2 regions of the Streptomyces sp. NPDC002004 genome follow, and region 1 is predicted to be linked to the other one. Evidence: riboswitches for the same ligand, from Rfam matches in the RefSeq annotation. Region 1 holds a riboswitch; the other holds the start of a gene.

Evidence for each region. Region 1 has a riboswitch for thiamine pyrophosphate ahead of thiO (glycine oxidase ThiO). Riboswitches for the same ligand answer to the same signal wherever they lie in the genome.
Region 2: linked by a shared signal. The riboswitch ahead of ACWCP6_RS35690 (purine-cytosine permease family protein) and the one ahead of thiO (glycine oxidase ThiO) in region 1 are both predicted to bind thiamine pyrophosphate.

The regions. Positions count from the first base shown of each region.
Region 1 is NZ_JBSFDP010000036.1:15,744-19,632, forward strand. Features, by position in the region: gene ACWCP6_RS31795 (thiazole synthase) at 99-893, opposite strand; gene thiS (sulfur carrier protein ThiS) at 898-1,116, opposite strand; gene thiO (glycine oxidase ThiO) at 1,113-2,297, opposite strand; TPP riboswitch at 2,295-2,408, opposite strand; gene ACWCP6_RS31810 (hypothetical protein) at 2,461-2,820, shown strand; gene ACWCP6_RS31815 (NAD(P)/FAD-dependent oxidoreductase) at 2,926-3,889, shown strand, end outside.
Region 2 is NZ_JBSFDP010000057.1:8,212-12,100, reverse strand. Features, by position in the region: gene thiM (hydroxyethylthiazole kinase) at 1-621, opposite strand, end outside; gene ACWCP6_RS35690 (purine-cytosine permease family protein) at 665-2,089, opposite strand; TPP riboswitch at 2,081-2,175, opposite strand; gene ACWCP6_RS35685 (amidase domain-containing protein) at 2,625-3,812, opposite strand.

The DNA.
Region 1 (3,889 bases):
GTCCGTACTGCAGCCGAGCTGTGACAGGTCACCATCACACCGCCGGGAACGGGCACACCCGGGGCGGCGACGGGCGTGCCCGGCACCGGGCGCACCCCCTAGAACGCGGGCCGCTCCGGGTCCAGCCGGGCCAGGCCCGCCACGGGCGAGGACGCCTCCGCGAAGTGCCGGCGCGGAATCCGGCCCGCCCGGTGCGCGAGGCGCCCCGCCTCCACGGCGTGCCGCATGGCCTCGGCCATGAGGACCGGCTCCTGCGCACGGGTCACCGCGGAGGCGAGCATCACACCGGCGCACCCCAGCTCCATGGCGAGGGCGGCGTCCGACGCGGTCCCGGCGCCCGCGTCCAGAATGACCGGCACGCGCGCCTGCTCCACGATCAGCTGGAAGTTGTGCGGATTGCGGATGCCGAGCCCGGAGCCGATCGGGGAGCCGAGCGGCATGACCGCGGCGCAGCCGACGTCCTCCAGCTTCCGCGCGAGGACCGGGTCGTCGTTGGTGTACGGAAGGACCGTGAAGCCGTCGTCGACCAGCGTCTCCGCGGCGTCGAGCAGCTCGACCGGATCGGGCAGCAGGGTCCGCTCGTCGGCGATGACCTCCAGCTTGATCAGGTCGGTGCCGAGCGCCTCACGCGCGAGACGGGCCGTGAGGACGGCCTCACCTGCCGTGTAGCAGCCGGCGGTGTTCGGCAGCACCCGGATGCCGAGCCGGTCGAGCACGGACAGCACCGAGCCCTGCGTACCCGGGTCGATACGGCGCATCGCGACCGTGGTCAGCTCGGTGCCGGAGGCGACCAGGGACCGCTCCAGGACGTCGAGGCTGGGCGCTCCGCCCGTCCCCATGATCAGCCGGGACGACAGGGACGTACCGCCGATGAGGAAGGCGTCGTCGGCCATGGTGTCAGCCTCCTTGGACGGCGGTGAGGACCTCGACGCGGTCCCCCTCGCGCAGCGTGGTCGTCGGCCACTGCGTGCGCGGGACGACGGTTTCGTTGAGGGCCGCGGCCACGCCGGACGGGGCCGCGGTCAGAGTCGAGACGACGGTGTCGAGGGTGGTGCCGGGCGCGACGGCGCGCACGGCACCGTTGACGGAGACCGAGACGGATGCCGGTGCGCTCATGCGGGCTGCTCCACGAGGAGGGGCCGGGCGCCGAAGCGCCCGGGGCTGAAGGGGCGTGCCTCGTCCGGCAGCTCCCCGGTGGTCAGGACGTGCGCCATGACGTCGCCGGTGACCGGTGTGAGCAGCACGCCGTTGCGGTAGTGGCCGGTGGCCAGCAGCAGACCCGGCAGCGCGGTCGGGCCGAGCAGGGGCGCGTTGTCCGGGGAGCCGGGGCGCAGTCCGGCACGGGTCTCGATGAGCGGCAGCTCGGTGATGCCGGGCACCAGTTCGTGCGCGTCGCGCAGCAGCTCGTAGACGCCGCCCGCGGTCACCGTCGTGTCCCAGCCCAGCTCCTCGCTGGTGGCGCCGACGACCAGCTCGCCGTCGGCACGCGGCACCAGGTAGACGTGACTGCCGCGGACGACGGCGCGCACGGTGCGGCTGAGGAACGGCGCGTACCGCTCGGGCACCCGCAGCCGCAGCACCTGTCCCTTCACGGGCCGCACCGGCGGCAGCACATCGTCGGGGACGCCGGTGAGCCTGCCGCTGAGGCTGCCCGCGGCGAGCACCACCTGCTCGGCGGCCAGCCCGGTGCCGTCCGCGAGGACGACACCGCGGGCGCGGTCGCCCACGACCTGCAAGCGGTCCGCCCACTGCCGGTGGAAGACCACTCCCGCGCGCTCGCACGCGGTCACCAGGGCACCGGCGAGACGCCGCGGATCGACCTGGTGGTCGCCGTCGACGCGCAGCCCGCCGCGTACGCCGGGCGCGAGCAGCGGTTCGAGCCGACGGCAGTCGCGGCCGCTCAGCCACTCGGACTCGAGCCCCGACCGGTGTTGCAGGGCGTGCAGTTCCCGCAGATGGGCCCGGTCGTCCGCGTCCAGGGCGACGGCGAGCGTGCCGCACTGCCGGTAGCCGAGGTCGAGCCCGGTGGCCTCGGTCAGCTCCGCCGCGAAATCGGGGTAGCGGCGCGCGGACGCCAGGTTCAGCCCCAGCAGGGTCTGCTCGCCGTAGTGCAGTTCCGTGACGGCCGCCAGCATGCCCGCCGCCACCTGGGCGGCTCCGCCGCCCGGTCCGGGGTCCACGACCGCGGTGGCGAGCCCGCGCTGCGCCGCCCGCCAGGCCGTGACCAGTCCGATGATGCCGCCCCCCACGACGAGGACGTCCGCCCCCGAGACGGGGACGTCTGATGTACACGACATGGGCGTCCAGCCCCTCCCTTCGCCGGCATGACCCGGATCAGGTTCGTACGGTCGGAGGCCGCTCCAGCCTCCCTCTCAGCCCGCTGCGACCGGGCTCCCGCGAGTGCTTATCGTTGGTCACCCTAGCTCTTCGCCCCGCACCGCAGTAAGGGAGCCGCCCGCCATGGTCCGTTCGCTGGACGGCCGCGTCCTCGCCCCCGTCGTCGACCAGTCCCCGGGGCAGGTGGGCACCAGGACCCGCTTCGAGTACCGCGAGCAGGACGGCGTGATCTGGGCCGACTACGCGGGCGGCGACGTCGTGCGCGGGCACCTCGTGGGCACCCGTGCGGGCGACCGGATCGACTTCCGCTACGTCCAGCTCACGGTGGACGGCGGGACCTCCTCCGGGCACTGCGTCTCGACCGTCGTCGAGCTGCCGGACGGGCGGGTGCGCCTGGAGGAGACCTGGCAGTGGGAGTCCCGGGAGGGCAGCGGAACGAGCGTGGTCGAGGAGCTGGTGGCCGCAGCCCCCCTGACTGACTGAACGTCAGTTGTCTATGGTGATCGGGTGAGCGACGAGAACCTGGCGCAGGGCGGCGCCGAACTGCGACGACGGGCGGAGCGACGCGTGGTCGTCGCCGGGGCGGGCATGGCGGGGGTGCAGACCGCGGTGGCCCTGCGCGAGCAGGGGTTCACCGGGCCGGTCACGCTGATCGGCGCGGAGCCGCACCAGCCGTACGACAGGCCACCGCTGTCCAAGGCCGTGCTGCTCGGCAAGGCCGAGGGCTCCGCCCTCGACGTCGACTTCGAAGGGCTCGGCGTCGAGCTGCGGCTCGGCGTCGAGGTCACCGGACTGCGCCCCGCCGACCACGAACTCGACACCGAGGCGGGTCCGGTGCCGTACGACGTCCTCGTCGTCGCGACCGGCGCGGAACCGATCCGGCTCGCGGGCTCGGAGGGCGTGCAGGGCGTCCATCTGCTGCGCACCCTGGACGACGCCGAACGCCTGCGCCCGGTCCTGGCGGCCCAGCACGACATCGTGGTCGTCGGCGCGGGCTGGATCGGTGCCGAGTTCGCCACGGCCGCACGGGAGGCGGGCTGCGCCGTCACCGTGGTCGAGGCGGCGGACCGCCCGCTCGCCGGGGCGCTGCCCGCCGAGGTCGCGGCGCCGATGGCCGGCTGGTACGCCGAGGCGGGCGCCGTGCTGCGGGTCGGCGCGCGCGTGGAGCGCATCGAGCCGGGGGCGGTGGTCCTGGACGACGGGACGCGGGTGCCGGCCGGGGCCGTCGTCGTCGGCATCGGTGCGCGGCCCGCGACCGCCTGGCTCGCCGGCTCCGGGGTCGCGCTCGGCGCCCAGGGCGAGATCGTCGCCGACGACCGGCTGCGCACCTCGGCGCCCGACGTCTACGCGGTCGGCGACTGCGCGTCCTTCCCGTCCGCCCGCTACGGCGAGCGGCTCCTCGTCCACCACTGGGACAACGCCCTGCAGGGACCCCGGAGCGTCGCCGCCGGCATCGTCGGCGAGGCGCACGCCGCATACGATCCCGTGCCCTACTTCTGGTCCGAGCAGTTCGGCCGGTTCGTCCAGTACGCGGGTCACCACGCGCCCACCG
Region 2 (3,889 bases), on a different contig from region 1:
CACGGCACCCAGCGCACACCCGCCGCCCGTCACGCGGGTGAGCAGGACGTCCCCGTTGGCGATACGGGCGCAGCGGGCCCCGTCCGTGACGAAGTCGACGGGCCCGGAGACGGCGACCACACCGCCGGTCCCGTGCGCAAGCTCGCGTGCCGTCTGCTCGGCGGCCTCGACGCCGTGCGAGGAGTCCACGCCCCGGCCTCCGCTCCCCGCACCGGCGAGGGCGATGATCTCGGAGGCATTGCCCCGGACGACGCTCGGACGCAGCTCCAGGAGCTCGCGTGCCAGGCCGGTGCGCACGGGGAGCATGCCGACGGCTACCGGGTCGAGGACCCAGGGGGTGCCGGCCGTCGACGCGGCCCGGGCGGCCTCGATCATGGCGGCCCGCTGCTCCGCGTGCGGTGTGCCGAGGTTGACCAGTACACCGGAGGCGACCTGGGCGAACGGTCCTGCCTCGTCGGGGATGTCGACCATCGCCGGTGCGGCACCGAGCGCCAGCAGGACGTTGGCGGTGAAGCCCGTGACCACCGCGTTGGTCAGGCACTGCACCAGGGGCGACTGCGTCCGTACGTCCGCGAGGGCGCGTTCGGCGAAGGCGGTCAGGTCGGTGGACGTCGGGGACATGGGGTGTTGCTCCAAGGGGGAGGGGAGGCCGTTCGAGCCCGCGTCAGGGCGCGGGCGGGGCCGCGGTGGGCCGGGGGCGCCGCAGCCGTAGGGGGGCGTACACGGCGAGGGCCACGAGGAACGCCACGTAGTAGGAGAGATCACCGCCGTGCAGGGTCTTGGCCACGGGACCCACGTAGAGGCCGGTGTCCATGAAGGGCACGGCCGCGGCGAAGGCGACGACGAAGGCGACCACCGCGGGCAGGCCGGGGGACGGGGCCGCGCTCTCGGTCGCGATGTCGATCTCCGCACCGCCCCGCGCCCGGGCACGCGCCACCCAGTCGACGACGACGATCGCCACGAATCCGGGGATCCAGTAGCCGACGAACAGCAGGACGTTCTGGAAGCGGGTGGTGGTGTCCGCGGCGTGCATCCACAGCACCAGCGGGAAGCCGAGCACGGCGGCGAAGGCCGCTGCCAGCGGGCGCGGGACGCGCACGCCCACGGTCTGCAGCGCCAGGGATCCGCTGTAGTCGTTCATGGCGTTGCTGCACAGCGCCGCCAGCGCCACGGCGAGCAGTCCGAAGGCGCCCACTGTGCCGCCTCCCAGCAGCTCGTTCACGCCCCGGGCGGTCTGGTCGGTCAGCCGCGAGGCTCCCCACAGCCCGATGGCCTGGACGGCGACGAAGGACACCACGAGGCCCAGCAGGGTGCACCAGAACATGCGGACCCGCGAGGTGTCGCGGGGGAGATAGCGGCTGAAGTCGCTCGCGTACGGTGCCCAGGACAGCGCCAGGCTGAGTGCGATGGTGCTGGTCAGGACGAATGCACCGGCCCGGTCGGCACCGTGCGCGGCACCGGTCGCGGCAGGGTGGACGTCGCCGAGCATGCGCCAGGCGACCAGCGCGAAGGCAGCGGCCAGTACGAAGGTCATGACGATCTGGAGGCGGTGCACTGCCTCGTACCCCAGGGCACCGAGGGCTCCCTGCGCCACCATCATGACCAGGACGCCGAGCCAGAACGGCCAGCCGAACAGCCGCGCCAGCGCGTCCCCGCCGAACAGGCCGATCAGCGCGTCCCAGGCCACCGACGACAGCCACTGGAGGAGTCCGGGCACCGCCACTGCCCGCCCGAAGGCGAGCCGGGCCAGGGGAAGTTGTCCGGCGCCGGTGCGGCTGCCCCAGGTGCCCAGGTAGGCGGTCGGTACGGCGCCGACGACCGTGCCCAGGACGACCGCGGCGAGAGCGGTGCGGAAGTCCAGGCCCAGCGCGATGCCGATCGTGCCGGTGAAGACGCCGGTCATGGTCAGGTTCGGGGCGAACCACACCGTGAAGAGGCGTCCTGCTCCGCCGTAGCGGTTGCCCTCGGGGACCGGCTCGATGCCTCGTCCTTCGACGTGGAGGTCCCCCGGGGCGGCGGGCATGCGGCCGTCGAAGACGGTCCGTCGGCCGTCGGCGGTCACACCGCCGGAAACATGAGCCAATGGCATCGAAGACATCCCTCCGCCAGTACGAACTGGTTCAGGTTCGACGGGTGTGATCTCAGCCCTCGTGCGGGGCACCCCGTGTCCGGTATGACGGCAAGACTAACGCGCCTCCCGGGGACATCCGAATGCAGGATCCACGCCGGCCACGGGGCGGGCGTGCAGCGCTGGGGCCCTGCGGCACGCTGCTGGTGCCCAGGGGCGAGCGCGGGTGAGGTCCCGGGCGTTGAGGTGGATCCGTCACTGAGCGTAGCGACCGACTCGCCGATGCGGTGGTGGGCGGCGACGGAACGCCGGGGCGGCGTCCTCGGGGGCCGGACATGGCGTGGGGGACGTGCTGCGGCTCCGGACGTCTTCCGAGGGGCACCACCCTCGCTGTGGTCGCCGGACCCATCGGTCCGCCCCGGCCGGGAGGCCCTCCACGACTTCGGCGGCCGGGATGTCGGGGACACACCTTCCGGCGCGGTGCGGGGCTCCGCCGCCACCGTGTGTCCGGGACACCCCGGCGTCACGCGGCGGCGGGCGGAGCACCGCGCGCGGGTCAGGTGCGGTACGCGTAGTACGCCGCGGTCGGGTACGAGGCGATGATGCTCGCCACCGACCGGTTGTAGGTGTTGGTGGAGTGGTACGTCACGTAGGGCACGCCCTGCGGGCTGCGGTAGGTGACGATCATGGAGTGGTCCTTGGACCCGTCCCTGTTGAAGTCCATCTGGAGCACGTCGCCGACGTCGAGCTGGTAGACGTTGGCGAGGCTGGTGACCCGCTTGGAGGACAGGGCGAACCAGGAGAACTCGTTGACGCCGACGAACGAGTCCGACTGGATGTCGGCGGTGCCGAACCACTTGTGGAAGTCCGAGGTCGAGCCCGGGACGTGCTTCCAGCCGCCCGCCTTCAGGGACTGGCTGACGAAGTTGGTGCAGTCGCCGCCGGCCCCCTCTCCGTTGTAGTCCGGGTAGGCGGGGTTGTAGTGGTTCCAGTACTTGGCCGCGTACGCAGCCATGGCCTTGTAGTCGTAGCCGGTGGCCGAGAAGTTCTTCGGCTTGGAGGACGCGGGCCACGAGGTGGACGAGCGGACCGCCTCGGGCGGGCCGTCGTCCACTGCGGTACGCGGCTTGGCGACGGACGGCTTGGCGACCTGGTTGACCGCGAGGTAGCCGTCGTCCGTGTCGCGGATGCCGGTCAGCTGCCAGTCGCCGTTGCGGTCGGCCTTGAACGTCAGCTCGTGGTGGGCCTGGAAGCCGGTGGTCTTCGGCTCGGTGCCCTTGACCTTCTCGTACGTCAGCGTCGTGGTCTCGGTGACCTCGGCGACGGCGTGGCGGCCCCGTACCCGAGTCCTGTCCAGGGCCACGCTGGTCTTGGCCGAGCTGTACCGCTCGCCCAGGGACGCGAGTCGGGACTTACGGCTGCGCAGCGAGGCCAGCGCCGAGTCCTCCCTGCCGTCCTGCGTGGTGGACATCCGGACACCGCCGGAGAAGTGTCTGGCCAGCCGCGCCTGGCGGCTCTTGTGCGTGCGATCCACGAGGGCGTCCGTGCGGTCGGTGAAGACCGCGTCGGCGAGCCGCTGGAAGGTGGCCTTGGTCTGCTGGTCCACCGTGGGATCGTCGGCGCCGACGCTTGCCGCACCGGCACTCCAGTTGGGCAGCATGGCCGCGCCGGCTATGACCGATGCGGCCGCCGCCGTCAGTATGGTCACGCGACGCCGCTTGCGGCTCAATTTCCTTGACTTCACTGTTCTTCCCCTCTACCCGGTCGGAACCCGGGGAGCGGCATCTTCGCATGCTCTCCGTGCTGTTTGTGAAGACGGTT